3 regions of the Rubrobacter sp. M3-4 genome follow, and region 2 is predicted to be linked to each of the others. Evidence: riboswitches for the same ligand, from Rfam matches in the RefSeq annotation. Region 2 holds a riboswitch; each other region holds the start of a gene.

Region 1 (9,802 bases), on a different contig from region 2:
CAGTACATACTCTTCCTCGTCATCCCCTTCGCTCCTACCCCCGGCAACAGCGGCGCCGCCGAGGTCGCATTCGTCGCGCTCATGAACGCCTACGTCGGCCACGGCTCGCTGCTCGCCGGCGTTATCATCTGGCGCTTCCTGAACCACTACTCCGAACTCATCACCGGAGCTCTGCTCGCCGGACCCAGCATCTGGGACGACATCAAAATAGCCCGGGAAGAGCTGGCCTCCGAGAAATCCGATTGAACAAAACCAAGAACTGTTATTGTTTTCACAATTTACGTTCGGCCGGCATTTTCGGGCCTCTTCGCTGGGGGTAGAATGCGCCGCCTGGAGATGGAGGCGAGAAGAACGGAGGAGGTGATCCACGGGAAGGTGTGGAGGTGACGATCGGCCTTTCGTGGAGAATCCGGAAGACCCACCTGGCTAGAAAGGGGAGGATCGCATGTATCTCCGGATAGACAGGCTGCAGGTGGAGCTGCCGATGCCGGAGGAGCCCGATCCCAACGCCGCGGCGGCGGTGCAGGAGCTTCTCGGCGGGCGTTTCGGCGAGATGTCGACGCTCATGAACTACACCTACCAGTCGTTCAACTTCCGGGGGCGCAAGAAGGTAAAGCCCTATTACGACCTCATCGCCAACATAGCCACCGAGGAGCTCGGGCACATCGAGCTGGTGGCCGCCACCATAAACAGCATGCTCACCGGCGCCGCCGGCGAGACCGAAGACGGTCATGCGAACCCGACGGGCACACCCCTCTCCGGGCTCACGGGCGTACGCAACACCCATCACTTCATCAACAACGGGGCGGGAGCCCTCGCCGCCAACTCGATGGGGCAGCCCTGGCAGGGTGATTACGTGTTCAACTCCGGCGACCTCGTGCTCGATCTCCTGCACAACTTCTTCCTGGAGAGCGGGGCGAGGATGGGCAAGATCCGCGTCTACGAGATGACCGACCATCTGGTCGCCCGCGCGATGCTCGGGTATCTGCTCGTGCGCGGTGGAGTGCATCAGGTAGCCTACGCCAAGGCGCTCGAGGAGCTCACCGGCGCCAACGTCACCAAGATGCTCAACATCCCCAACATCCCCAACTCCGAGTTCCCGGAGACGAAGAAGTTCCTCGACTCGGGCGACCACCGCACCCTCTACCGCTTCTCGCCCGACGACTTCAAGGACATCGACAAGATCTGGAAGGGCCCACACCCCGACGACGGCCAGGAGGTCAGGGTGCAGGACGGCCCGCCGGAGGGCGGTCAGCCGGCCGATCCGCCGGAGGAGCCCAACGTCTACGCGCCGGGTTATCATCCGGGAGAGCTCGCGGAGATCGCCCAGCGGCTCCTGAGATAGCGCCGGGAAACCGGTGGCTGTGGGGCGGCGCGGAAGGCCTTCCGCGCCGCCTTCGTACGTTCTTCCACAGGCTCGGGCGCCGGAGCGGATAGAATCGCACCTGAGGACAACGGAGAAGGAGGCCGCGTGGCGGAGACCGGGGACAGGATAGAAGACTTTGGAGAGGTGACGTTCACGCGCACCGACGGGACGGAGGTGAACCTCACCGAATTGCACGGTGGCCGTCCTCTCGTCCTCGCCTTTCTGCGGCACCTCGGGTGAATATTCTGCCGCCGGTGGGTCGCGCAGTTGCGCGGCGGGAGAAGAGAATTCGAAGAGAGAGGAGCCCGGGTGGTGCTCGTGAGCATGGCAGCTCCACCACAGACCGCCGAGTTCTGCGAGAAGATGGACCTGTCCTTCGAGTGCCTCTGTGACCCGGAGCAGCACGCCTACCGGGCATTCGGGCTCAGGCGCGGCGACATCCTGGAGGTCGCCGGCCCGCGCAACTGGGGCAGCGGGATCCGGGCGATGCTCGAAGGACACCGGCAGGGCCCCACGGCCGGAGATCCCATGCAGTTGCCCGGGGCCTTCGTCTTCGACGCCTCAGGGAGGCTGCGCCTGGCGCACTACGCCAGCGCCTCGGCGGACAACCCACCAAACGAGGCGCTCCTCGAGGCGCTCGACGGTGGCTGGTAGAGGAGGCTCGGGGGCAGGGTCTCCTTGAATGACGCGCTTCAGAAGGCGCAAGCCTATCTGGACATGCTCTCCGGGGAAAGCATGGAGCTCGCCTGGGGTCGGAGAACAGATCAGGATCGGTACAGGATAATGCTCGCCGCCCTACTCTTCGGGGACGAATTCGAGCGTCGCACCCGGGACGGACTACCCGCCGACGAGCCGGGAGAACGCCGGCTCCTGATGGACATCATGAGCGCGGTAGTGGAGCGCTTCGCGGACCTGGAGAAGCTGGATCGGGAAGAGGCCGCCGCCTTCCTCGGGGATCTCACCAACCGCGACCACATACTGGAGCTCGACGAGGTCATCGAAACCTTCGAGCAGGAAGGCGGCCAGAGGAGCCTCGACGAGGTGTTGCGCGAGGTCGTCGAGCGGCGGAAGGAACGCCGGGCCTGGGCCCGGCACTGGAGCTCCGGCTGAAGACGTCAGAAAGGAGCTCCGGGTCCCGAGAGAAACTCCAGCTCTTCCGGCGTCGAACGCCGGCCCAGGATCTCGTTGCGGTGCGGGAAACGTCCGAAGCGTGCGATCACCGCCTCGTGCCTGAGCGCGTACTCCAGCACCTCGGGTCTGCCCAACTCCTCTTCCAACACCCGGAACAGCCTGACCGAGAGGCGCTGGTCTTCGAGGTCCTCGCTGTGCTCGAAGGGCAGGTAGACGAACATCCTCTCCAGCGGGGTGAGGAGACGGTCGAAGCCCCTCTCGAGCGCCTCGCGGGCGACCTCGCGCGCCAGGTGGTCGGTCGCGTAAGAGCGAGGCTCGCCCCGGAACATGTTGCGGGGGAACTGGTCGAGCAGCAGGATGAGGGCGAGGGCGCCGCGGGGCGTCCCCTTCCAGTCTCCGAGCCCGCCGGCAGCCGCCAGCTCGTAGTCGGCGCGGAACCGTTCGCTCACCTCACGGTCGAAGTCCTCGCCACCCCCGAACCACTCCTCGCGGAACTCCCGGCTCTCCCCGAACCAGAAGCGCAGGATCTCCTCCCGGCGGTCCAACTCATCCACCGACGTGTATCGCGGGACGTTTCCCAGGGTCGGGCTCCGCCTCGCGCAGCACCTCGCGGGTCACGGGCGGGATGTCTCCCTCGCCGAAGAGGATGTAGCGGACCAGGTAGACCAGGGGGTTGCCCTCGGTCCAGCCGAAGTAGCAGTGAGGCTTCGCGCCGGTCTCGTCTCTCAAATACAGCAGGAAGGCAGCTATCGCGTTCGGGACGCTCGAGCTCTCCGCCCGCAGCACCCGGTAGCCGTCCACCCTCACCCCTCTCACCTCCATCACGTCGGTGAACTCCGAGGGGTCGGCCACGTCGACCTCCAGGAACAGAACCGGAACCTCCCGCGGGATGTGGTTCGCCTCCCGCTGTTCACGCTCCTTCAGCTCGTACTCGCGACGGTCGCCCGCCTGCCGGCGGTTGGCGATTATGTGGATCTCACCCGAGGAGAGCGCCTCTTCGATGAACCTCCAGGCAGCCTCGTCCAGCTTTATGTCCTCCTGTCGCAGCTCTGTCGAGCGCAACGCCCGGGAGACGAGGGAGACGAAGATGATCGCCGCGATGAACAGTATCGAGATCACGATCCCGTTCGGCTGGGAGCGGATGTTCTCGACGTCGGCGTAGAGCATCACCAGGGTTATGAGCCCGAAGACGAGCGTCGGCCTGTGCCTGCGCTGCCGGCGCATGGCGACCGTCACGGCCAGAGCGGCCGAGGTCATCATGATCAGCACGCCCGTCGCGTACGGACCGCTCTGCGCGTTCACCCCGGCGTGGAAGGCGAGCGTTATCGCGAAGGCTATCGCGCTGAAGACGAGCACCATCGGCCTTACCGCCCGCCCCCACTCCGGGGCCATCCCGTAGCGCGGCAGATAGCGGGGCACGATGTTCAAAAGCCCCGTGAGCGCCGAGGCTCCGGCGAACCAGAGGATCGTGATCGTGGAGATGTCGTAGATCGTCCCGAAGGTATTGCCCATGTACTGATGCGCGAGGTAGGCGAGCGCCCGGCCCGCGGCCTTGCCGCCCGGCTCGAACTCTCTGTGCGGGATCAGGACCGTGGTGACGAAGCTCGTCGTGATCAGGAAGAAGCTCATGATCAAAGCGGCCGTGGTGAGCATCTTGCGGGTGTTGCGGATGCGTCCGGCGGGCCGCTGCGGGTCGTCGCCGGGGTCGCCCTTCACGAGCGGCATCATCGAGACGCCGGTCTCGAACCCCGAGAGTCCGAGCGCGAGCTGCGGGAAGACCAGAAACGAGACGACGACCATGTCGAGCGGGTTTCCGTAGCCGTGCAACAGGGCGTCCTTCCAGTGGGAGAGGTACGCCGGGTGCTGGAGGATCATGTAGAAGCCGAAGACGACGATGAGCAGGTTGAGGAAGAGGTATGAGAAGACGAGCACGATCGCGATGCCTATGGCCTCGCGGAACCCTTTGAGGAAGACCCCGCCGAGGATGGCGAGGAGCACGAGCGTGATCGCCGTCTCTTTGTCGTGCAGGAAAGACGGCACTATCGGGTTCTCGGCCAGATGCGTCGCACCGTCGGCAGCGGAGAGGGTTATCGTGAACATCCACGCCGTGCCGACGAACCCGAGCAGGCACAACACGAAGATCTTGCCCTTCCAGAACGAGAGCAGGTGCTCGAGCATCGCGATCGAGCCCTGCCCGTGCGGGCTGTGGTAGGCGACCCGGCGGTAGGCGGGGAGCATCCCGAAGAGCGTGAGCAGGACGATGAACATCGTCGCGATCGGCGAGAGCGCTCCCGCGGCGAGTCCTGCTATGCCGGGGATGTACCCCAGCGTCGAGTAGTAGTCCACCCCGGTCAGGCACACCACCTGCCACCAGGGGTGCTGCTCGCGGGCCTCCTTGATGTGCGGCCCCTGCATCTCCTCGATACGGTTCTCGAGCAGCCAGGTGCGGAACCGCGAGGAATGTCCCTTGGAGCGAGTGGCCCTGATCATCTCGGAAGGCTGCAGGCGGGCCGCAAGGTGATTCGCATCATTCCCTTCCTCTCGCGCCTGCGGGGTTAGCTGTCGGGTTCGGACCGGAAGAGAGAAGCCCTACGCCGTTGCGGCGATTCACCCCGGGGAGGACCAGCCGTCCTACCCCGTGGTTCCCCCGTCCCCCGGCTCTCCGACGGCCGGAGGTTCGGCGAAGATCTGATTTTTCGTCCATGGCTCCCGGAGGTATACCCCCGCACCAGGGGGTTGTCAACCGGGCGGCACGGTTCGGGTGGTGGCGCATCGGGAGGAAGGTGCGTGTTTGGTCAGCATGTAGCCACAGGAGACGGATACGTCGTTTCTGAGGAGAACAAACAGAGCCCGCTGGCCTCCGGGCGGCCGCGCCTTCGGCCGGGAGGGCATATACCCGCTCGCGGCGCTGGCGACGCTCTTCGCCCAAACCGAGTGGTACGCGAGCGCCGTTCTGATCCTCGTGCTCTCGGCCGCGGCGGTCTACCACCTCGTCCTGCGCACCCGCCGCCGCAAGGCCAAAGGCCTGCTCTAGCGCGTCCAGCCTTCGAGGAGCACACCGGCCCACCGGCCGACGGCCGGCTCCCACATGAGCGTGTAGTGGTTGGTGTCCTCCAGGAGGATCGACCCTCTCACGTCGAACGAGTCCTCCATCTGACGTCGCACTTCCTCGGGGATGAGCGGCGCGCTCCCCGGGAAGAACCCCTCCGCTGCGCGCACCAGCGCGACCGGGCACGAGATGCGGCTCATCTCCGCGGTGGTCAGCGCCGAGCGGGCAACGTCCTCCGCATCCTCCGTACAGGCCACTAAAGAGGCCTTGGGCCGGTAGCCACCTTCGACCTCCTCCAGGTCGTAGCGGTAGTAGTCGGCGAGTTCCGGTGGCAGATCCCGCATCGTCACCCCCTCTTCCGGATACCAGAACCGGAGGTAATCGTCGGGGCTCTCGAAGTTCATACGGAGCCGGCTGAAGGAGCGGGCGAGCCCCTCGGAGACCCCGCCGGAGAGCTCTTCCCGCCCCTCCACCCGCGGCCAGCCACCGTCGAGGAGCACGAGCGCCCGCACCCGTTCGGGGTGCGAGAGCGCCACCCTCTGCGCGACGAACGCCCCCATCGAATGGCCGGCGAGCGTGGCCCGCTCCAGACCGAAATGGTCTAGCACCCGCACCACGTCGCGCGCGTGGGCCTCGAGCCCGTAGGAGCCGGGACCGGGCTTCTCCGAGTCCCCCCGGCCCCGCAGGTCCACCCCGATGAGCGGCCGCCTGCCGGCGAGACGCCTCGCGAGCGCGTTGAACGAGCGGTGTTGCGCGCTTATCCCGTGCAGGCACACCACCGGGTCGTCTCCTTCCCCGGATCGCCAGACGGCGAGTCCGACCTCGCCGTGTACCAGCTCTCTCCGCCAAAGATCAGACGTCACCCTCGTCCCTCCCGTACGATAGAGCCCGCACGCGCTCCTCCCCGGCCACACCTTCTCATCCGTCCGACACCCTGCGCCAGACCAGCTCCGCCGTCGCCACGTCCTCCACTGCCAGCCCTACCGATTTGAACAGCGTGATCTCCTCTCCCGACCGCCGACCCGGCTTCACCCCGGCGACGACCTCCCCGATCTCGGCGAAGATCTTTCCGGCGGCCCTCACGTCTCCCGACTCCTGCATGGCGGCCTCCCGCGAGTCCACGTAGAGGGTTACCCGCCGCAGCACCCCGTCGTCCAGCTCCCGCCACTCGGGGCGGGGTGCGCCGACCGCGTTCACGTGCGCTCCCGGCGAGAGCCATTCCCCGAAGAGCACAGGATCGGGCGAAGTCGTCGCCGTCACCACCACGTCCGCCCCCCGCACCGCCTCCTCCGCCGAGGACGCTGCCACGATGCCGTGCTCCTCGGCGAACGCCCCGGCCCGGCGCGGGCTCCACACCCTCACCTCACGGAAGTCGCGCACCAACCCGAGGGCCTTCAGGTGGCTGCGTGCCTGTGCGCCGGCCCCGAGGATCGCGAGCACAGCTGCATCACGCCGGGCGAGGTACTCCGTGGCTACTGCAGAGACCGCCGCGGTGCGCACCTCGGTTATGAGCCGCCCGTCCATGCTCACCAGCGGCTCACCGGTCTCGGGCCTGAAGAGCAGGATCTCGGCGTGGTGGGTCGGAACCCCCTCGTTGTGCGGGTACAGCGAGACCAGCTTGGCTCCGAGCGCGCTCCCGGTGTACGCGGGCATGACGCCGAGAAAGCCCCGGTAATCGGAAACCGGGACCATGACGCGCCCGGGCTGTACCACCCTACCGCCCGAGAAGTCCGCGAGGGCGTGCTCCATCGCGGAGATCACCTCTTCCATGCTCAGGAAACGCCCGACATCCGCCTCATCGAGCCTCAGCACCAGAGTCTCCCCCTTCCGAGCCCCGCCATACGGGCATGATGCCACCCTTTCGGACCGGCTGCACCCCGAGGACCGGGCGCATGGCAATCCGCGCCGCTAAACTTCTTCCATACTAGAGACCACACGAGGAGGAGAGACGTTGCAGGGCAACCCGCCGCTTCTGGAAGGCGTCCGTTCGAAAACCGTACAGACCCCCCGCCTCCGCACACACCTGCTGGAGAGCGGCCCCGAAGAGGGGATACCGGTGCTCATGATCCACGGGAACGTCTCCTCCTCGCGCTTCTTCGAGGAGACGCTCGCGGCCTTCCCGCAGGGCTTCCGTGGCCTCGCCCCCGACCTCAGGGGCTTCGGCGATTCCGAGGTCGCACCCGTGGACGCCACCCGCGGCCTCAGGGACTTCTCCGATGACCTCTTCGCGCTGGTCGAGTCACTCGGGCTGCGGGGAGCGCGGCTGCACCTCGCCGGCTGGTCCACGGGGGGCGCGATCGCGCTGCAATACACCATGGACCACCCGCGGGAGGTCGCCTCGATCACGCTCATAGACCCCATGTCACCCTACGGTTTCGGGGGAACGAAAGACGAGAGCGGCACACCCTGCTGGCCGGACTTCGCCGGCTCCGGAGGCGGGACCGCCAACCCGGAGTTCGTCCGCCGACTCTCGGAGGGCGATCGCACGGACGAAGACGAGAGCTCCCCCCGCAACGTCCTGCGCCGCTTCTACTTCAGGCCCACCTTCGAGCCGGAACGGGAAGGGGTCTACCTCTCCTCGATGCTCTCCACCGCAACCGGTGAGGACAACTATCCCGGCGACCTCACCACCTCCCCCAACTGGCCCGGTCTCGCCCCCGGCGGGCGCGGCGTCAACAATGCAATCTCGCCCAGGTACTGCGACCTCTCCGGTTTCGCCGGGATCGAACCGAAACCACCCGTGCTCTGGGTGCGGGGCGCGGACGACGAGATCGTCTCCGACGAATCGCTATTAGATTTCGGGACCCTCGGACGACTCGGGGCCGTCCCGGACTGGCCGGGTGAGGAAGTCTACCCCCCGCAACCGATGGTCTCGCAGATGCGCGCCCTCCTCAGAGACTACGCCGCCGGGGGCGGCTCATTCCGGGAAGAGGTCATCGAGGACTGCGGACACTCCCCGCACGTCGAGAAGCCGGGCGCGTTCAGGGATCTCTTCTTCGGTTTCATCACCCGATGAAAGAGATCAGGGCGCTCGCCTTCGACGTCTTCGGTACCGTGGTCGACTGGCGCGCCTCGATCATCCGCGAGGGCGAATCCCTCGGACGTAGGAAGGGCCTCTCGGTGAACTGGGCCGCCTTCGCCGACGCCTGGCGCGCCGGCTACCAACCATCGATGGAGCGGGTGCGGCGAGGTGAGATCCCCTGGACCAACCTCGACGGCCTGCACCGGGCCCTGCTCGAGGAGCTCCTGGAGAAGTTCGGGATCGAAGGTTTGGACGAGGCCGAGAAGGACCACCTGAACAAAGTCTGGCATCGGCTCGCCCCCTGGCCGGACGTTCCGGAGGGTCTCGCGCGCCTGCGAGAGCGCTACGTGCTCGCCACCCTCTCCAACGGCAACGTCTCGCTGTTGGTCGAGATGGCGAAACGGGCCTCCCTGCCGTGGGACCTCATCCTTTCGGCCGAGCTCGTCCGGCGCTACAAGCCGGACCCGGAGGTCTACCTGATGGCCCCCCGGCTGCTCGACCTGGAGCCGCAGGAGGTGATGATGGTCGCCGCCCACCCCGACGACCTGCGCGCCGCCGCGGAAGTCGGGCTCGCCACCGCGCTGGTGCGGCGGCCGCTGGAGTTCGGGCCCGGCAGGAGCTTCCGGATACCGGAGTCCGGCTTCGACCTCGTCGCGGGAGACTTCGTGGAGCTCGCGCAGAGGCTTCTCGGACGAGAAGCTACCGCAGGACCCCGGCGTAGAGGCGCTCCCAGGCCTCCATCTCCGGGGTGAAGTAGCGCACGCGGGTCTTCTTGTACTCGCGGGTCGAGTAGAGCGAGTCGTACTCGGTGATGCCGCTCTCCTCGGACATCGCCTTGAGCACCGCCTCGCACTCATCCTTCGAGCGGCCGTGGACCATCGAGAAGATCGAGTACGGCCAGTCCTCGTAGGTAGGCCGCTCGTAACAGTGGGAGACCGCCTGGTAGCCGGCGAACTTCATCCCAACCTCGTCCACCCGCTCCTTGGGCACCTTCCAGACCCCCATCGCGTTCGCCCGGAAGCCGGCCTTGCGGTGGTAGAGTACGGCCGCGAAGCGCCGCATGATCTTGCGGGCCTTGAGATCCCGCGCCCGATCGAGCAGCTCGGCGGGCTCCATCCCGGCCTGCTCCGCCCACAGATCGAAGGGTCGGGGGGTCAGCGGCAGGTCCTCCTGCAGGATGCGGATCGCCGCCTTGTCCTCCTCGGTTATGTTGCGATCCGCCGCCTGGCGGTCG
Region 2 (9,802 bases):
CTCGAAGCCGGCTGGAGGGCGCTCTACCCCGACGGCGTCGGCGGGAGGAGGGAGAAGGAGCCCCCACTCCTGCCGTCCGTCGAGGAGGGGCAGGAGTGGGCGGTGGCCGATGTGGCGGTGAAGGAGGGGAAGACCAAACCCCCGCCGCGCTACTCGGAGGCGACGCTCCTCGGGGCGATGGAGACCGCCGGCAGGCTCGTCGAGGACGAGGAACTGCGGCAGCGGATGAAGGACTCCGGCCTCGGCACGCCCGCGACCCGCGCGGCGATCATAGAACGCTTGATCCAGGTCGGCTACGTCGAGCGGGAGAAGAAGGTGCTCGTGCCCACCCGGAAGGGCCGCCGGCTCGTCGCGCTCGTCGGGGATGGGTCGCTCGCCTCCCCCGAGATGACCGCCCGCTGGGAGGAGCGCCTGGCGAAGATGGAGCGCGGCGAGGAAGACCGACGGCGCTTCATGGCGGGGATAGAAACCTTCACGAAGGAGCTCGTCGAGGAGGTGCGCCGTAAGGCGGGAGAGAAGGTGCCGCAGCCTGCCGACGGTTCAATCGGCGCCTGTCCGAAGTGCGGCTCCCCGGTCGTCGAGACGAAGAAGGCGTACTCCTGCTCCGCGTGGAGGGGGACCGGATGCGACTTCGCCATCTGGAAGACCATCTCCGGCAAGCGGGTGAGCGAGGCGCAGGCGAGGCGACTGCTCGAGCAGCGGAAGACCGGGGTGCTCAAGGGATTCAGGAGCAGATCCGGCGGGACCTACTCAGCCGCTCTCGTGCTGGATGAGGAGGGGAAAGTGCGGATCGAGCGCGGGAAGAACGGATCGTCCGGTTCGCGTTAAACTCTCCTGCGGTATGCAGGATGGAACGACAGGAGAGAGGAGCGCCGGGTGAAGACGGTCCCGGCGCTCAAGGTCGAAAAGCTCAGGAAAACCTACCCTGGAGGGCTCGTGGCCCTCGACGGCGTCTCGCTCGAGATAGAGCCCGGGACCTTCTTCGGGCTCCTGGGGCCCAACGGTGCGGGCAAGACGACCTTCATAAGCAGCATCGTCAACCTGGCCCGGCCCGACTCCGGGAACATCGAGGTCTTCGGCCACGACGCCATCCGCGACTTCCGGCGGGCGCGGCGCATGGTCGGGGTCTCGCCCCAGGAGGTGAACCTCGACAAGTTCCTCACGGTCGAGGAGACGCTTTTGTACCACGCGGGTTACTACGGCGTCCCGAAGCGCAAGGCGCGCGAGCGGGCGGCGGAGCTGCTGGAGCGCTTCGGGCTCTCCGACAAGAGGAACGCCCGCACCAACACCCTCTCCGGCGGGATGAAGCGGCGGGTTATGTTCGCCCGGGCGCTGATGCACGACCCCGGGATACTCTTCCTCGACGAGCCGACGGCCGGGGTCGACGTCGAGCTGCGCTACAGCCTCTGGAGCTACATCCGCGAGCTCAACCGCGGGGGGCTCACGATCGTGCTCACCACCCACTACATGGAGGAGGCGGAGGAGCTCTGTGAGGAGGTCGCCCTGATCTCGGGCGGCAGGATCGCCGACAGGGGTACCGTCGGGGAGCTCGAGGAGAGGCACGGTGCGTCGAGCATCGAAGAGGTCTACATGAAGGTGATCCATGCTGATAGTTGACAGAGGGTTCCTGACGCTGCTCAAGCGCGAGGTGCTGCGCTTTCTGCGGGTGTGGTCCCAGACGATCGTGCCCCCCCTTCTGACCTCGCTTCTGTACGTCGTCGTCTTCGGGTTCGCGCTCGGTGGGAGGATAAAGGAGATAGAGGGCATCCCCTATCTGCAGTACATCCTCCCCGGGATCGCGACGATGAGCCTGGTGACCGGGGCGTACTCGAACACTTCGAGCTCGGTCTTCGACGCCAAACGCGAGCGCTACATAGACGATGTCCTCGCGAGCCCGATGAGCGACCTGCAGATCGCGCTGGCATACTCTCTGGGCGGGACGCTGCGCGGCGTGATCGTGGGCTGCGGGGTCTTCCTGGTCGGGATGCCCTTCGCCAGGACCGGGGCCGAGAACCCGCTGCTTCTGCTCGCGGTCTGGGCCCTCGCCGCGTTCGCGTTCTCCTCGCTCGGCGTGATCGTGGGGGTCGTCTCGACCCGGATAGACCACATCTCCTTCATGGGCAACGTCATAATCCAGCCGCTCGCTTTTCTCGGCGGTGTCTTCTACTCGGTCAGGATGCTGCCGCACCCGCTGAAGGTGGCGACGCTCTTCGACCCGATCTTCCACACCGTGGACGCCGCCCGCTACGCGGCTCTCGGCATCTCGGATCTCGACATCCTCCCGGCGCTCGCCGTGGTCTTCTTCCTCGCCGCCGTCTGCTTCGCCGGGGCCTGCTGGGCGATAAGCCGTGGCCCGAACCTCCGCTACTAGGAGGACGCGGCGGGAGGGCAGCCCCCTCCGTTTCGTCTTCTGGACCTTCGTCCTCTCCCGCGCCTTCTTTCTCGGGGTGGGGGCGCTCGCTCATTTTCTCCTGCCGCAGGCCCGTCCCGGCGGCATCCCCGGCCCCCGAGGGGTACTGGGCTACTGGGCGAACTGGGACGGGGCGTGGTACTCCGGGATCGCGACCTCCGGCTACGGCCTGCACGCCCCCGAGAGCACGGCTTTCTTCCCGCTCTATCCGCTGCTGGTGCACCTCGGGGTGCGCCTGGGAGGTGGGGTGGCGCCGTGGGGTGTCGCCGTCTCGCTCGCCGCTCTCCCCTTCGCCTTCTACTTCGTCTACGAGACGGCCGCGCGGTTGCACGGCGACCGGGCGGCCCGCGCCTCGGTGCTCACGCTCGCCTTCTTCCCTACGGCGTTCTTCCTGAACGCGGTCTATACCGAGAGCCTCTTCCTCGCGCTCTCGGCCGGGTGCCTCTGGGCCGCCTTGGTGCGGCGCGACCTGCTCCTCGCCGGCTTCCTCGGAGCGCTCGCCGCGGCGACCCGCAACCTCGGGGTGTTGCTCCTCCTGCCGCTCTTTCTCGAGTGGGTGCGCAATCGCAGGGAGTTCGGTCGGCGGGGGCTCGCTGAGATAGCGGTGGTCCCCGCCGGGCTCTGCGCCTACGCGCTCTACCTCGCCGGGCGCTTCGGAGACCCGCTCGTCTTCGCCCGGCAGCAGCGGGCCTACTGGGGACGCACGCTGACCGATCCGCTCGCGACCGCCCGGATGGCGTGGAGGAGCGCGAGGGAGGGTGCCCGCTACCTCGCCGAGCCGCACGCTCTCTTCGTGAGCACGCTTCCGGAACCTTCGCTCGCCGCCTCGAACACCCTCAACCTCGCGTTCTTCACCCTCTTCCTCGCCGTGATGGTTTTCGGGGTCTTCGTGCTCCCGCCGGGGTTGAGCCTCTACGCGCTGGCCCTCGTGCTCGTGCCCCTGCTCACACCTTCACCCCTGTTCCCGCTCATGAGCCTGCCCCGATTCCTTCTCGATGCGTTCCCGTTCTTCATCGCGCTCGGGGTAACCCTCTCCCGCAGCAGGAAGGCCCTCTTCCTGTGGCTCATCCTGAGCTCATTCGTAGGTGCAACGCTCACGGCGCTGTTCGTCACCTGGAGGTGGGTTGCTTGAACCGGCTTGCAAAAGATTGCTCCTGAGGCTGAACAGCGTGATATAATAAAATTACAACTGAATACATGCTGAGAAGCCGAATCTCCTCGAAGTTGAGGAGAGCGGGGGACCCGAGTGGGGCCTTGCCCCTGGGGTGAATCGCCGGTGCGGTCCGGTGTAGGGCTTAGCTCTTTCGGCCCGAACCCGTCAGCTAACCTCGTAGGCTGTAAGGAAAGAGGGCGCCCGCTGCATTCGGGATGGTTTTGGTGGTTGCGGGCGGAACCACCTGGATGCTGCGGGATGGTCAGAATCTACTCGGACCAGTCTCTGCGGTCCTTTCCCTTGCGGGGGAGGGCCAGCGGACATGGGGCCGGTAGCTGCGACCCCTCTACTGAGGTGGAGGTGCGATGCGGCACCGGCCCTTTGCCGTTGCCGCATCCAGGAAGCAGGAGGTGCGGCGTATCTGTGGCGCACAGGCAGAGCAGGACCGAGGCTGTCATCAGCGACGAGGTCATGGCCTTTCTGCGGAAGATCATCGGCCGTGGCCCGGACCGTATCCACACCTACATGATCGATGCCCTGGCGGTGGTGCGCTGTTGTGGCGTGTTGACCGTCTTCGAGCGGCGCCTCGTCGACACCGTCCAGGGGAGGAACACGGTGAAAGACCTGCGGGAGCAGGTCTTCCGTTCAGGGGCGGAGGAACTCTCCGGGAGGCTCGAAGGTTGTACGGGCAGGCGGGTTCTATACGTCCACTCTTCGATTTCTCCCGAGAGGGACGAGTGGGTCTACGTCATCGAATTCGAGGATGGGTTGGCCGAATGAGGAATCCGGGTGCGGAGACGGTGAAGCGAGAAGAAGGAAGCCCGGCGGGTGGGTCCGATGTCGGTGGTTCCCTGGAGGGTGTGCGGGGGGTGGTCCGGACAGAATGGAATCTCCTGCTGGTCCGTTGTGGAGTTGCCTATGGGCTGATGGATCCGGAGTGCGCTCTCTACCTTTATGGCTTACGCAGCGAAGTCTACCGTCTCAGCGACTACATAGGAGAGTACGTCGAGGTCTTTGGCCCGGTCGTACGGGAAGATTGCGAGCCGCCGGTCGTGCAGGTCATGAGGTTGCAGGTTCTTCGACAGAGGTGGATGGGATGAGCGTGGCCGGATACCTGGTGCTCGGGCTCCTCTCGCTGGTTTTGATCATCTATCTGCTTTACGTGATCGTGCGTCCGGGGAGGTTTTAGGATGGCTTCCCCCCAGAGGATTCCGAAAGAGCAGCGCCCGCGCAACCTGGCACGTTCCAGAGGGATCTTCGACCCCGAGCTTTCCAGGCAGGCGGCGGCGGAGTCGTTCAAGAAGCTCGACCCGCGGGAAATGGTGAGAAACCCCGTCATGTTCGTGGTCGAGGTGGGGACGGTGGTCGTGGGCTTTCTGAGCGGGTACGGCCTTTTCACCGGCTCGTCCCTGACCGGTTACAACCTGGCGATCTTCTTTCTGCTCCTGATCACCCTGCTGTTCGCCAACTTCGCGGAGGGCCTCGCCGAGGCCCGGGGAAGAGCGCAGGCCGAGTCGCTCAGGAAGACCCGCTCGGAGACCCCGGCGAGGAGGCTCGTGGACGGTCGGGAGGAGAGGGTGAGCAGCACCGAGCTGAAGAAAGGGGACCTCTTCGTCGTTGAGGAGGGGGAGATCATCCCGGCCGACGGCACGATCGTGGAGGGGATAGCCTCGGTGGACGAGTCGGCGATAACCGGGGAATCGGCCCCGGTGATAAGAGAGGCCGGCGGGGACCGATCCAGCGTGACCGGGGGCACCAGGGTGCTCTCCGACAGGATAGTCGTCGAGGTCACCTCCGAGCCGGGACAGAGTTTTCTGGATACCATGATCTCGCTCGTCGAGGGGGCGAGCCGCCAGAAGACGCCGAACGAGGTGGCCCTGACGATCCTGCTCGCCGCACTCACCGCGATCTTCCTGATCGTCACCGTGACGCTACTGCCCTTCTCGATCTACACCGGGAAGCCGGTCGGTGTGACCACCCTCGTCGCCCTGCTGGTTTGTCTGATACCCACGACCATCGGAGCGCTGCTCTCGGCGATAGGCATCGCCGGGATGGACCGGGCCGTCAGGGCGAACGTGTTGGCCAAGAGTGGCCGGGCCGTCGAGGTTGCAGGGGACGTGGACACGCTGCTTCTGGACAAGACCGGGACCATCACGCTAGGCAACCGGAGGGCGACGCGCTTCGTGCCGCTCGGTGGGAACACCGAGGAGAACCTTAGGCGGTTCGCCTACCTCTCCTCGCTCGCCGACGAGACCCCCGAGGGGCGCTCCATAGTCGAACTGGCAGAAGAGCAGGGTGTAGAGCGGGAGAACCCTGGTGGAGCGCGGTTCGTTCCGTTCACCGCCCAGACCAGGATGAGCGGGGTAGACCTTCCGGACGGGACCGGGATACGCAAAGGGGCCGTCGACGCCGTGAAGAAGTGGGCCGAGAGAGACGGCGGAATCCCGGAGAATCTGGAGCAGGTGGCCGATGAGATCTCGGAGAAGGGTGGTACGCCGCTCGCCGTGGGCGTCGATCATAAGATCATCGGGATAATCCAGCTGGAAGACATCATAAAACCGGGGATGCGCGAACGCTTCGACCGTCTCAGGGCCGCCGGGATCCGCACGGTCATGATCACCGGGGACAACCCGAAGACGGCGGCTTTTATCGCGAGGGAGGCCGGGGTGGACGACTTCATAGCCGAGGCCACGCCGGAGGGCAAGCTGGATTTCGTCCGCGCCGAGCAGAAGAAAGGGCACCTCATCGCCATGTCGGGAGACGGTACCAACGATGCCCCGGCGCTCGCCCAGGCGGATGTCGGGCTCGCGATGAACTCCGGTACCCAGGCGGCCAAAGAGGCGGGGAACATGGTCGACCTCGACTCCGACCCGACCAAGCTCATCGAGGTCGTCGAGATCGGCAAGCAATTGCTCATAACGCGTGGGGCTCTCACCACGTTCTCGGTGGCGAACGACGTGGCGAAGTTCTTCGCGATAATCCCGGCGATCTTCGTGGTCGCCTACCCGCAGCTCTCCGCCCTCAACATCATGCGTCTGGCCACGCCGCAGGGCGCGATCCTCTCGGCGGTGATCTTCAACGCGCTAATCATCCCGCTCCTCATCCCGCTGGCGCTGCGGGGGGTGCGCTACCGCCCGCTGGGCGCAAACACTCTGCTGCGGCGCAACCTGCTCATCTACGGTGTAGGAGGGGTGGTGGCACCTTTCGTGGGGATAAAGATCATCGATCTCGTGCTCAGCGCGCTGAGCCTCGGTTAGGAGGATGCCTTGGGAGATGTGCTCTACGTTCTCATCACGCTGGTGTGCTTCGGGATCATGGGCTTCTTCACCCTGGCTCTAGAGAAGATCTGACCGGAGGGGGCGATGGTGAAAGAGGTGTGGGGGCCGTTGTTTCTGGTCTTCTTCGTAACCTTCGTACTTTCGCTGATGTACCTCTATCAAGGATGAAGGGAAGCCTGATGCTGTACGGGATTTTGCAGATCATAGTCATACTCGTCGTTTTGAGCCTGTTGGCTGTGCCGCTCGGACGATATCTGGTCTGGATCTTCGAGGGAGAGAGACACCTGCTGCCAGAGAGGATGATTTACAGGCTGCTCGGCATAAGGCCGGACGATGAGATGGGCTGGAAAAGATATTCTCTCTCCCTGCTATCCGTCTGTGCGGCGTCCATGCTCCTTGGATACCTGGTGCTGAGGTTGCAGGCTCTCCTACCACTGGATACCGGGCATCTGCCACCGCAAGATCCGGATCAGGCCTTCAATACATCCTCTTCTTTTGTCACCACCACCAACTGGCAAAGCTACGCGGGTGAGGTTAGCCTGTCCTATCTTGAACAGATGCTCTTCGTGACTTTCATGCAGGTCTTCGCCCCCGCTACCGGGCTGGCTGCTGCGGCCGCCGTGATACGGGGGCTATCTCGCAGCGGGTTGGCAGAGCTTGGCAACTTCTGGGTGGATCTCACGCGTATCATCCTGCGCCTGCAGCTCCCTCTATCTTTCCTGCTCGCGCTGGTACTGGTATGGCAGGGAGTGCCTCAGACGCTCTCGCCCTCGGTGGTTGCGCACACTCTGCAGGGGGGGATCCAGGAGATAGCCCGTGGTCCGGTGGCCAGCCTGGACGCTATAAAACATCTCGGCAACAATGGTGGGGGTTATTTCAACGCAAACTCAGCTCACCCCTATGAGGATCCCACGCCGCTGACCGGTGCGCTGCAGATACTGGCGATGCTGCTGATTACGGCCTCGGTCATCCATGCTTTCGGGAGGATGCTCTCCCGCGAGAGACAGGGGGTGGTGTTCTTCGCAGTCTTCCTGGTTTTGCTTGTGGGATCCGTTGCCCTGATCTACTCCTCCGAGCAGGCGGGAAATCCGCTTCTGAGCAAGGTCGGTGCGGACCAGACCCCCACCTCGACGCAGAGCGGGGGTAACATGGAGGGTAAGGAGGTGCGCTTTGGCATCTCCCAGAGCAGTCTGTTTACTGCGGTGACGACCGGGACCCAGACCGGCTCAGTCGACAACATGCACGACTCCCTGACCCCTCTCGGGGGACTAGGAGCGTTGATCAACATGCAGCTCAATGCCGTCTTCGGCGGAGAGGGGGTAGGGTTTGTCAGCCTGCTGACGTACGCCATCCTCGCCGTATTCATCGTCGGTCTGATGGTTGGCCGCAGCCCGGAGTTTCTGGGCAAGAAGATCGATGCCCGGGAGATTACCCTCGTTGTTGTGTCACTCTTGATCTACCCGGCGAGCATCCTGGGTTTCACCGCGCTGGCGATGGTATGGCCGGGGTCTCTGAACGGCCTGGGCAACCCCGGCGCCCACGGCTTCAGCGAGGTGCTCTACGCTTTCACCTCGGGTACGGAGAACAACGGCTCAGCCTTTGCGGGGCTCTCCGCCGACACACCTTTCTACAACACGACGATAGGGCTCGCGATGCTTGCTGGTCGCTACCTGCCTCTGGTGCCACTTCTGGCCGTGGCGGGATCTCTGGCGGGGAAGGGCACGCTGCCTGAAACCAAGGGAACCTTCTCAACCGCGACACCACTTTTCGGTGCCACTCTGATCGGGGTGATACTGATCATCGGTGGCCTGACGTTCTTCCCTTCCTGGGCCCTGGGCCCGCTGGCGGAGGAGTTCCAGATGCTCGCCGGCAAAACCTTCTAGGAGGAGAGGTATGGAACCGCGCACACGTACATCGATGACCTCGCTCTTGCGGCCGGCAATCGTCTCGGCGGTCCTCTTCATGCTGGTTTGCGGACTGGTGTATCCGCTCGTTACCACCGGTGTTGCGCAGGTGCTCTTCCCGGATCAGGCCAACGGCAGCCTTCTGGAGAAGGACGGCGAGGTCGTTGGCTCGAAGCTCATCGGCCAGCAGTTTACTTCGCCGCGCTACTTCCATCCCCGTCCGAGCGCCACCCAGTCCCGCCCGTACAACGCCTCCTACAGCGGAGGCAGCAACCTCGGCCCCACGAACAAGAAGCTCATCTCCCGGGTGAGGGAGCGGGTCGAGGCCTACAGGAAGGAGAACGGGCTCTCACCCGGTGCCCCGGTGCCGGTGGACGCGGTGACCGCCTCGGGCTCCGGGCTCGACCCGGACATCTCGGTGGCCAACGCCGAGCTGCAGGCCGCACGCGTTGCGAAGGCCCGCGGGCTTCCGCTGCAGCGGGTCAGGGAGCTTATAAAGCGGTACACGACCGGGCGCCAGTTCGGCTTCCTGGGAGAGCCGCGGGTTAACGTGCTGGAGCTCAACCTGGCGCTCGACAGGCTCTCAGGGCAGGGGGGACGGACGGGAAGTTGAGTTGAGACGCTCACCGGAGGAGTACCTCGCCCGGCTCGAGAAGGAGGATGAGGCGAGGCTGACGATCTACGTTGGCTTCGCCGCCGGGGTAGGAAAGACCTACAAGATGCTCGCCGACGCCCACGACCTGAAGCGTGCCGGGGTGGATGTGGTGTGCGGTTACATAGAGACCCACGGCAGGAGAGAGACCGAGGAGATGATCGGCGATCTCGAGGTTATCCCGAGGAAGAAGATCGAATACAGGGGTATCCTGCTCGAGGAGATGGATACAGAGGCCGTAATGTTCCGCCACCCTCAGGTGGCGCTCGTGGACGAGCTGGCGCACACCAACGTCCCCGGTTCCAAGAACGCCAAGCGCTACCAGGATGTGGAGGAGATCCTCGCCGCCGGGATAGACGTCTTCTCTACCATGAACATCCAGCACCTCGAGAGCGTAAACGAGTT
Region 3 (9,802 bases), on a different contig from region 2:
GGGGCGGCGAGGATGAACCTGGCGAAGTTCAGCGCCTACACGTTCTTCGGATGCGTGCCGTGGGTGGCCGGGCTCACCTACGCAGGATACGCGCTCCGCAGGCACTGGGAGGAGATCGCGGTGTACATGCACTACCTGACCTACGCCGTCGCCGCGGCGCTCGTCCTCGCCGGGGCCTACCTGTTCTTCCGCTGGATGATGTCTCGCAAGCGGAGCTGAGCCCTCACCTCAGGCCACCCACCGCCAGCTCACGAAGAGGGCGCAGAAAAAGAGCGAGAGGGCCGTGCTCGTGGAGAGCCAGACCGCGAGCGCGGCCCGGCTCCGCAGCAGAAGCCCGAGCACGAAGAAGAGCGGGAACACCACGAGGAGAAACCGCGAAAAGCTCATCAGGGGCATCCCGGCCGCCCCATCCAGGGCGGGGAGCAGGGTGAGACAGGCGCTGTAGATGAGAAGGTCCCACGGCAACACCCGCATCCCGGCGGCCAGCAACAGCACGGTCAGCACGAAGAACCCGAAGTAGAAGGTGTTGGCGGCGAGGAACGAGTGCAGCAGGGAGCCGTAGCCATGGAGCAGGCTCTCCGGGTGCACCGCCCAGCGCCAGCCCTGGATCGCCCGGACGAGAGCATCCCGAAAGGTTACGTACGGGCCGGAGAACTTCCTGTGCCAGTGGGCCTTCTCCGCCATCGCGAACTCCAGCGGGTTACCGTAACGGTGCCAGAGATAGACGAGGTACGCCGCCATCCCGGAGGGTACGAGCGCCAGGTAGGACAGGCGGTGCAGTCCGTATCGCTCCCGGTCCGCAAGCCAGCTGCCGAAGAGCGGCACGACGAGGAAGACCCCGGCCTCGCGGGTCGCCGAGGCGAGCGCGGCGAGAATGCATCCCAGGAGCAGGTTGCGCCGCAGGCGCGCCGCCCAGAGAGCCCCGGACGAGAACGCGAGGAAAAGCCCCTCCGAGTAGGCGGCGTTGAAGAAGAAGCTCGTGGGGAAGAAAGCCAGGACGAGAACCGAATTGCGCGCCACCTTCTCCCCCCAGCAGTCCTCCGCGAGACGATAAACGAAGTAGAAGCCGAACAGGGTGGCGACCAGCGAGATGAGCGTCAGCGCCACGCTCAGGTTCTCCAGCGTCGGCCGGGCTCCCGAGAACCGCACGACGGTCCGCGCCAGAAGAGGTGGCAACGGGAAGAAGGCCGTCTCGGGGGGAAGGAAGCGCTCGTACCCGTGGGCGGCTATGTAGGAGTACCAGATCCCGTCCCACCTCGCCCAGATATTGGTCACCAGGTGGTGCACGGGACGAGTGTCGGCCGGGCCGGGGCTCGGTCGGAGGAGCCCGGCGAAGATCGCCCCGGAGGCGAAATACAGCGCCCGGCTCGCCAGGAACACGAGCCCTACGAACCCGGCCCCGCCAGAGGCAAACCTCCGGAGCCGCTTCTTCACCCTCGGCTCCACCTCGGACGCGGGCTCACCAGGTCGGTCCTAGGGTGGGGCGGCAGGATGAGCGGTGGACGAGGCTTCTGGTTGAAATTGAAGTCCCGGACCAGGTTACCGAGCTGCGGCATCGCCTCTCTCACGTCCGGACGCGGGTCCGGGCGCCCGTCGGTTTTGGGGTTGAGCCGCTGCCCGCCCAGGAAGCGGTCTTCGATGAACTTCAGATAGGCGTCGAACGAGAGCGTCTGGTGGTCTATGTATCCGCGCTTCGCGTAGGGGCTTATGACGAGCCCGGGGACCCTCAGACCGTAGCCCATCTTATCCACCTTGGGGGGCACGACGTTGTCGTAGAAGCCTCCCCAGTCGTCCCAGGTGAGGAAGATCGCCGTGCTCTTCCAGTCCGGGCTCCTCATCGCCGCGTTGATCACCCGGGTGACGTAGGCCTGCCCGTTGCTTATGAGCGCCGGGGGATGCTCGCTGTTCTTGCCGCTCGGGACGAGCCAGCTCACCTGCGGGAGACGCCCCTCCCTCGCGGCCCTGAAGTAGGCGCTGGTGCTCTGGATGTTCCCGAGCTGATGGTCCTGTCTGACCGTCTCGAAATGCGGCAGCGGGTTCCAGATCCCGGGGGTCTTCGGGCTCTGCATGGTCCTGTGGCAGAACATCTGTCCGTCGGGACAGTCGGGTTCTGCGCCCCTGGCCACGTAGTAGCGCCAGCTCACGTGGTATTTGTGCAGCAGGTAGGTTATGTCGGTCCAGGCGTAGTCCGGCTGGTGTAGCTTTCCCCCGCGCCTCTGAACCGGGGGGACGGCACCAGGGAAACGTCTCGCAAAGTCCAGAGGTTCCTCCGGGCGCTGCAGGGCGCTGCGGCAGCTCATGGGGTTTTTGTTCTTGCACACCGCGGACCACGCCGAGACCGTATACAGGTGTGCCGGAAGGCTCCAGGAAGCATTCGACTCGAACATGTGATCCTGCAGGACGAAGTTGCGGGCGTAGGCCCAGTAGTTCGGGATCTCCCGCGCCGTGTGGTAGCCGACGACGTCTGGAGGGTTGTCGTGGGTTATGTGGGAGCAGTGGGGGTTCAGCGGGCTCTTCTTGCACAGCCGGCTCTCCCCGGCGAGCTGCTGACGGATGAAGCCGTTCATCCTGCCGCCGTTTATGTCCTTTCGGGCGTCCGTCGCGGTGTGAGGCCCACCGAGATCCCGGTTCTTGCGGTCGTGGAAGGGCCGGATGCAGTGTCCCAGTCGCGGGTCCGGGATGCAGACCGCCGGGTGCCCGTTCTTCATCGGGATGCCGTCGGCACCGGGGTAGGTGCCGAAGTAGTTGTCGAAGGAACGGTTCTCCTGCATGATTATGATCACGTGCTTTATCTTCTCCAGCCCGGGCGGTGCGCCAGGCGCGAGCGTCCCCGGGGACGTCTGGCCGGTGACCTTCCCCGACCCGGAACAGGCCGCCAGGACGAGCAGCAGCGCGGACAGCGCGGCGATCGGCGAGATCACCCTTCGCGAGACCCTCAGCCAACATCCCATGCTACGCCAGCCCCTCTCTCATCTGGTGGGATACCTCTTCCTGCCGACCCTCCAGCGGGAAGATTTCCTCCTATTAAGTCCGGAGGTTGAGAGAATTCTGAGAAAAGGGCGAAAGGCTGAAGAAAGCCGGAGGTGATCCCCCCTGCCCGGGGATCACCTCCGGCGAGAGAACCTTCGCGGGCGACCCGCGCTCAAGACCCCGACGAAACTACAAACGCCGGCGGAGACTCGAAGGATCGAGCTCCCCCGAGACGAAGGCCCGTTCGAGGCGGTTGCGGCTGGCCCGCACCAGCTCGGGGCAACGCAGGATGTCGCCTATCTCCCGCTGCGAGCAGTTGCGCACCACGTAGTCCTCGTGCACTATCTCGTGCAGCGGAGCGCCGTCGTTTATCCGGTGGACGACGTAGTTGAGGACCTTCTCCTCCCGCTCGGTGTGGGGCCTCTCCTCACCGAGCATCATGCGCCGCAGGAAAGAACGCCTCTGGACCGACACTCCTCTTCCTCCTTCTTCGGCGCCTGCGGGGTTAGCTGACGGGTTCGGGCCGAAAGAGAGAAGCCCTACGCCCCGCTTCGAGGCGATTCACCCCTCGGTGGGCCTAGGCCCGCCGGATCGGGTCCCCCGCCTCCCGGTGCCACCCGGGAGCTCGGCGCTTCTGGCACCACTTCTTACAACCCGCCGGTATACGCCCGAAAAGAGAAGTTGTCAACCGGCGGACGCTACGCCAGCAGAGCGTGGGCCAGGACGCGCCATTCCCTGCCGAGACCGGCCCCGGGCCGGTCGGTTATCACCTGCACGCAGACGTGGTCCGCCCCCGCGTCGAGGTGCTCGTGCACCCGTTCTCTTATCCTGCCCTCGTCTCCCCAGGCGACGAGCGCCTCCACGAAGTGGTCGCTGCCCTCCCCGGAGAGGTCTTCTTCGGTGAAGCCCTGCCGGAGCCAGCTGTTGCGGTAGTTGGGAAGCCTGAGATACCGGCTTAAGTGCGAGCGGGCGAGGCGCAGAGCCTCCGTCCGGTCCTCCGTGAGGACCACCCCCTGCTCGACGGCGAGGAGCGGCCCTTCCCCGAGGATCCCGCGGGCGTAGGCGGTATGCTGCGGGGTTACCAGATAAGGATGGGCGCCGTCGGCGAGATCTCTGGAGAGCTCGAGCATCTTCGGGCCGAGCGCCGCGAGCAACACGGGAGCCTCCCGTTCAGGTCCTACGGCGTCGAACCGGGCCCGGCGCATGTCCTCCAGGTAGGAGCGCATCGTCGCGAGCGGCGAGCGGTAGTCGTGGCCGCGCATCTCGACGAGCGGCCGGTGGCTCACCCCGATCCCGAGGACGAACCGTCCCGGATACGCCTCGGCGAGCGTCTTCGACGCGGCGTTCGTCGCCCACGCGTCACGGACGAAGATGTTGGCGATTCCGGTGGCGATCTGGATCCGACTGGTTGCGGAGAGCAGTATCGCGGCGGTGGTGAAGATCTCCCGTCCGGTCGCCTCTCCGAACCATAACGCCCCGTAGCCGAGCTCCTCGGCCTCGGCCGCGGCCTCCCTCGCCCGGGAAGCGGGCAGATAGTTGAGGATCGAGGTCCACAGCCCCACCTCGCCCCCGAGCACCGAAGGGTCGGGGTATCTCCGCTCCGTCCGGCTCATGTCCGCTCCCGTCCCCCGGCCGGCGCTCCCGCGAGCCCGAAGACCTCCGCGAGAAGCTCGTAGGAGCGCAGCCGCGCGGTGTGGTCGTAGACCATCGTCGTGACCATGAGCTCGTCGGCCCGGGTGCGCTCCGCGACCTCCTCCATCCTCTCCCTGACCCTCTCGGGGGTGCCGATGATCTGCATCGAGCGGTACGCCTCGGCGAGGCGCCTCTCCGCCGGTGTGTACTCGTGAGCCAGGGCCTCTTCCGGCGTGGGGAGCGGCCCGGGCCGGCCGCTGCGCATCCTGACCCAGGCGAGCTGCATCGAGGAGGCGAGCTCCGCGGCACGCTCCTCGCTCTCGGCGCAGACGACGGAGACGGCGAGTATCGCCGAGGGACGCTCGAACTCCTCCGAGGGCTCGAAGCTCTCTCTGTAGGCGAGCATCGGCGGGGCGGGATCGGCCGGGCTGAAGTGTGCCGCGAAGGCGTAGCCGAGCCCCATCTTTCCCGCGGCCCGCGCGGAGTAGCCGCTGGAGCCGAGCAGCCAGATCGGGGGAAGCTTCACGTCATCGGGCATGGCGCGCACCGCGGCGAAGGGGTGATCCTCCGGGAATCCATCCCCGCCGAAGGCGAGGAGTTCAGCGAAGCGTTCGGGGAAGTCCTCCGCCCCGTCCGCACCGCAGGAACGCCGGAGCGCCGTAGCGGTCACCGGGTCGGTGCCGGGAGCCCGGCCTATGCCGAGGTCTATACGGTCCGGGTGCAGGGCCTCGAGCACCCGGAAGGTCTCGACCACCTTGAGCGGGGCGTGGTTGGGGAGCATGACACCCCCCGCCCCGACCCGGATGCGGGCGGTCTCGTGGGCGACGTGCCCGATCATCACCTCCGGTGCGGAGCTGGCCACGCTCGGGAGGTTGTGATGCTCGGCGAGCCAGTAACGCTCATACCCGAGCCGGTCGGCCAGACGGGCCAGATCCAGGGTGTTGCGCAACGCCTCACGCGAGCCGTACCCCGAACCGACCGGCGAGAGATCCAAAACCGAAAGCCTGAGATCCACCGTTCCGGATATCTCCTTCCGAAATCCTCAATCCACTACCCGCAAAAACCTCTCGCCAAGAGTGTAATACCCGGTTGCCGCGGGTGGAGAGGCTCGTGATCCCGGCTATATGAAGGCGTCGACGAGCCCGGAGAGCTCATCGAGGAGTTCCACCGTCTCGGGCTCGGGAAGGGTCGGCAGATCGAGCAAAACCCGGTCGACCCCGAGCCGGGCATACTCCTCCAGGACCTCCCTGTCGTGCGAAGCTCCGAAGACCGTGACGGGCACGTCCCTGCCGGAGACCTCGCGCAGCTCCTCCATCATCGGCGCGAGCTTCTCCGGCGGCAGCCCGTTGGCGAGCCAGGCGTCGCCGAACTCGGCCACCCTCCTGAACGCCCGCCGTCCCCCGCCGACGTAGATCGGCGGGTAGGGTTTGCACACCGGCTTGGGCCAGGATGCTATGGGGTCGAAATCGACGAACTCCCCGTGATACTCGGCCGAATCGCGGGTCCAGATCTCGATCATCGCCCGCAGGCGTTCGTTCACCAGACGCCCCCTGGTACGAGGGTTGGTCCCGTGGTTCTCCATCTCTTCCTCGTTCCATCCGACCCCGACGCCGAAGATCATGCGCCCGTCGGAGAAGTAGTCGAGGCTCGCGACTTCTTTGGCCGTCGTGATCGGGTCGCGCTGCGCCAGAAGCGCGACCCCGGTCCCCACGAGCAGGGTCTGGGTGGCCGCGGCGGCCGCGGTGAGCGTGATGAAGGGGTCGAGAGTACGGTAGTACTTCCTCGGCAACTCACCCCCTCCAGGGTACGGCGTCCTCCTGCTGAGCGGTATGTGGGTGTGCTCGGCGACGAACAACGAGTCGAAACCGCGTTCTTCCAGGAACAACCCCAGGACGTCGGGTTTTATCCCCTCGTCCGTGACGAACGTGGATACTCCGATCTTCATCATCTCTTCATTGAACCACACATCGCCCCGCCTCCTCTACCCAGGAAGCGCACCGCTCTCCTCGAAACGTTTTACCCTGGCCCGCACCCACTCCGGCACCGGCACCGCCTTCTCCTCTTCCTGCGAATAGGAGACGTACACCACCTCGGCCTCCAGAATGGTCTCCTCCCCACCCTCGTGGGCCGAGATCCGGAACCCGGCGACGAAGCTGGAACGCCCGAAGGAGCGCACGCGAACCCCCACGTCGAGCAAATCGTCCAGACGCGCGGGCCGCTTGAACTCGAGCGTGGCCTTGACCAGCGCTATGTCGAAGGGGGGAGGATCGCCCGTGAACTCTATCCCAAGTTTCCTGAAGTACTCGGTGATGGCCACATCCAGGTACGTGAGGTAGTGTGCGTTGTAGACGACCTTCTGACCGTCGATCTCCGAGTACCTCACCCGCAGCGTGTGCGTGAACCGGTACCCCTCCATCCTTCTCCGCCTCCATGACGAAAGAGGGCCGGGAGACCCCGGCCCTCTCAGATTCCGCGCTTGGCCTCGGGACTAGCGGATGAACCTGCGGGCGAGCAGACCACCGCCGACGAGGAGCGCACCAGCGCCGAGCGCTATCACCGAAGCACCACCGGTGTTCGGGAGAACACTGGCCGCCGCACCGGACGCGGAGGAAGCCGCGCTGCTCACGGAAGCCACGCTGGAAGAAGCGCTCGTGCTGGCGGAAGCCGTGCTGGTCGAGGGAGCCGAGCTGCTGATGGAGCTGATGATGTTCTGCACCTGGCTCACGCTGATGTTACAAGTCTGAGCTATCTGCTGGACGTTGTAGTTGTTGCCGTACTGGCTGTACTGCGCCTTGCCGGCCTCCTGCTGCACCGCGTTCTGCACGCACTGCACGTCGTTGTTGCCGGTCTGCACACCGATGGCGCCGCCGCTCTGGGTGTTCGCCCCGACGGCCTGCGCGAAGGCCGGGGCCGCGACGGCGAGCACCATCGCCAGCATGGCGGCCAACAGCATTACCTTCTTCAAATCCTCTACCTCCTGTCTCGAGGACCTACCATGACGATTGTTAATCCTCGCAAAGATTTGTTAATAAGTCAAGGGCAAAGCGTGCTTTTTCTACTCTCCCCAGACCTCTTCGGCGGTCTCGACGATGAGCTCGAGCTTCGCCCACTGCTCGTCTTCGGTGAGGTTGTTCCCTTCGACGGTGGAGGAGAAACCGCACTGCGGCGAGAGGCACAGCTGATCGATGGGGACGAAGCGGCTGGCCTCCTCGATCCTCCTCTTCAGGAGGTCCTTGTCTTCGAGCTGGCCGCGCTTGGTGGTGACGAGGCCGAGGACGACCATCTTGCCCTTCGGGACGAAACGCAGGGGTTCGAAGGTTCCGGAGCGTTCGTCGTCGTACTCCAGGAAGAACCCGTCCACGTCCAGCTCGTTGAAGAGTGCTTCGGCGACGAAGTCGTAGCCGCCTTCGGCGGCCCAGGAAGAGCGGAAGTTACCCCGGCACATGTGGGTGGTCACGGACATCCCGGCGGGGCGGTTCTCGAGCGCCCGGTTGATGGTGCGGATGTAGATCTCGTGCTGGTGCTCCGGGTCCCCGCCCAGGGCCGCCAGGTGCTCTCTCTGGCGCGGGTCGTTGAGGTAGGCCAGGCTGGTGTCGTCGAACTGCAGGTAGGTGCAACCCAGCTCACCGAGGCGCCGCACCTCCTCGGCGTAGGCCGAAGCGAGATCCTCCCAGAACCCTTCGAGATCCGGGTATACGCTCTCGTCTATCGCGGCGCGTCCGCCCCGGTAGTGGACCATGCTCGGAGAGGGGATGGTGAGCTTGGGGGTCGCGCTCTTCACCTGCTCTTTTAGGAAAGCGAAGTCGTCGCCGAAGATGGTGTGTTCCAGGTGCACCCGGCTCTCCACCCTGAGGGCGGCCGGGGTGAACTCTATGTCGCCCCGTTCGTTGCGGAACTTCACCTTGATGTTGCCCTCGGCCTTCTCGACCCCGCCCAGCTGGTAGATGAAGTCCATGTGCCAGGAGGAGCGACGGAATTCGCCGTCGGTGGCCGAGCGAAGACCGACCTCCTCCTGCTTCCTGACGACCTCGCGGATCGCCCCGTCCTCCGTGGCCCTCAGCTCCTCCGCGGTAATGCGCCCCGCAGCGAAATCCTCGCGGGCTTCGAGAAGCCCGGCGGGCCGCAGGAGACTCCCGACATGGTCCGCCCTGAAGGGCGGTTTGTCTCGCATCATACGGATGAAACCTCCTCGCTCTCGCATCAAGTCCGCATTCTACTAACCTCCGCAGGGATGCGGCGCGTTGCAGGGTGCGCCTCCGGCGTCTATGCTCCTCTGCATGGAGAGCATCTCCCACCCTCTTTCGCCGACCGGGGAGCAGTTCGAGATAGAGCGGAGAGAGCTTCGAGCCGTCGTCGCCGGGGTAGGGGCGACGCTGCGCCTCTTCGAGGCCGGGGGGAAACCCGTGATCCAGGGTTTCGGTGAAGGAGAGATGAGCCCGGCCTCCCACGGGCAGATCCTCCTGCCGTGGCCGAACCGGGTGGCCGGGGGACACTACTCCTTCGCCGGAGAAGAACACCAGCTCCCGGTGAACGAACCTGACCGCAACGCCGCGCTGCACGGGCTCGTCCGGTGGTCTGGGTGGCGTCTGGTCTCGCGCACCCTCTCCGAAGTCTCGCTCGGATTGCGGCTCCATCCGCAGGAGGGGTACCCCTTCCTGCTCGATCTGGAGGCCCACTACGCGCTCTCTGAAGAAGACGGGCTCACGGTGCGCATAACCGCCACGAACCCCGGTCCAGGGCCCGCCCCCTGCGGGATCGGCAACCATCCCTACCTCACGCCCGGTCCGGGTAAGGTCGACGACCTGCACCTGCACCTGCCGGCCCGCTCGTACTACGAGACCGACGAGAACCTCATACCCCGCCGTCGCACGAGCGTCGACGGGACCCCCTACGATTTCCGCGAACCGCGTACCATCGGGGGGACGCGACTCGACACCTGCTTCACGGACCTCCGGCCCGACGCCGACGGCAGGGTACGCATCCGGCTCGAAGAGCCCGGTCGGAGCAGGGCCGTCGAGCTGTGGATGGAGGAGAGTTGCCGCTACGTGCAGCTCTTCACCTCGGACACCCTCCCGGGCGAGGATTTCCGGAGCGCGCTCGCCGTCGAGCCGATGACCTGCGCACCGGACGCCTTCAACTCCGGGGACGGGCTGGCCATCCTCGAACCCGGCTGCTCGCTCACGAGCGCATGGGGGATAAA

Evidence for each region. Region 2 has a riboswitch for cyclic di-AMP ahead of AC6EKW_RS10590 (Na-translocating system protein MpsC family protein). Riboswitches for the same ligand answer to the same signal wherever they lie in the genome.
Region 1: linked by a shared signal. The riboswitch ahead of AC6EKW_RS02535 (APC family permease) and the one ahead of AC6EKW_RS10590 (Na-translocating system protein MpsC family protein) in region 2 are both predicted to bind cyclic di-AMP.
Region 3: linked by a shared signal. The riboswitch ahead of AC6EKW_RS13715 (hypothetical protein) and the one ahead of AC6EKW_RS10590 (Na-translocating system protein MpsC family protein) in region 2 are both predicted to bind cyclic di-AMP.

What each region holds. Positions count from the first base shown of each region.
Region 1 covers NZ_JCBAJP010000002.1:41,138-50,939, reverse strand. Annotated here, with positions in the region: gene AC6EKW_RS02565 (lysylphosphatidylglycerol synthase transmembrane domain-containing protein) at 1-246, shown strand, start outside; gene AC6EKW_RS02560 (manganese catalase family protein) at 446-1,345, shown strand; gene AC6EKW_RS02555 (hypothetical protein) at 1,472-1,606, shown strand; gene AC6EKW_RS02550 (AhpC/TSA family protein) at 1,607-2,020, shown strand; gene AC6EKW_RS02545 (hypothetical protein) at 2,045-2,476, shown strand; gene AC6EKW_RS02540 (DUF924 family protein) at 2,482-3,051, opposite strand; gene AC6EKW_RS02535 (APC family permease) at 3,044-4,987, opposite strand; cyclic di-AMP (ydaO/yuaA leader) riboswitch at 5,027-5,190, opposite strand; gene AC6EKW_RS02530 (alpha/beta fold hydrolase) at 5,528-6,409, opposite strand; gene AC6EKW_RS02525 (ornithine cyclodeaminase family protein) at 6,465-7,358, opposite strand; gene AC6EKW_RS02520 (alpha/beta hydrolase) at 7,498-8,562, shown strand; gene AC6EKW_RS02515 (haloacid dehalogenase type II) at 8,559-9,320, shown strand; gene ahbA (siroheme decarboxylase subunit alpha) at 9,268-9,802, opposite strand, start outside.
Region 2 covers NZ_JCBAJP010000008.1:72,995-82,796, forward strand. Annotated here, with positions in the region: gene AC6EKW_RS10570 (DNA topoisomerase III) at 1-828, shown strand, start outside; gene AC6EKW_RS10575 (ABC transporter ATP-binding protein) at 877-1,617, shown strand; gene AC6EKW_RS10580 (ABC transporter permease) at 1,604-2,371, shown strand; gene AC6EKW_RS10585 (putative hexosyltransferase) at 2,349-3,542, shown strand; cyclic di-AMP (ydaO/yuaA leader) riboswitch at 3,607-3,762, shown strand; gene AC6EKW_RS10590 (Na-translocating system protein MpsC family protein) at 3,987-4,343, shown strand; gene AC6EKW_RS10595 (potassium-transporting ATPase subunit F) at 4,660-4,752, shown strand; gene kdpB (potassium-transporting ATPase subunit KdpB) at 4,754-6,820, shown strand; gene kdpA (potassium-transporting ATPase subunit KdpA) at 7,021-8,724, shown strand; gene kdpC (potassium-transporting ATPase subunit KdpC) at 8,735-9,358, shown strand; gene AC6EKW_RS10615 (universal stress protein) at 9,360-9,802, shown strand, end outside.
Region 3 covers NZ_JCBAJP010000015.1:2,720-12,521, forward strand. Annotated here, with positions in the region: gene AC6EKW_RS13700 (DedA family protein) at 1-219, shown strand, start outside; gene AC6EKW_RS13705 (putative hexosyltransferase) at 229-1,434, opposite strand; gene AC6EKW_RS13710 (alkaline phosphatase family protein) at 1,431-2,951, opposite strand; gene AC6EKW_RS13715 (hypothetical protein) at 3,160-3,444, opposite strand; cyclic di-AMP (ydaO/yuaA leader) riboswitch at 3,450-3,611, opposite strand; gene AC6EKW_RS13720 (LLM class F420-dependent oxidoreductase) at 3,669-4,583, opposite strand; gene AC6EKW_RS13725 (LLM class flavin-dependent oxidoreductase) at 4,580-5,617, opposite strand; gene AC6EKW_RS13730 (LLM class F420-dependent oxidoreductase) at 5,723-6,547, opposite strand; gene AC6EKW_RS13735 (acyl-CoA thioesterase) at 6,584-7,018, opposite strand; gene AC6EKW_RS13740 (LPXTG cell wall anchor domain-containing protein) at 7,091-7,567, opposite strand; gene AC6EKW_RS13745 (5-methyltetrahydropteroyltriglutamate--homocysteine S-methyltransferase) at 7,658-8,776, opposite strand; gene AC6EKW_RS13750 (aldose 1-epimerase family protein) at 8,868-9,802, shown strand, end outside.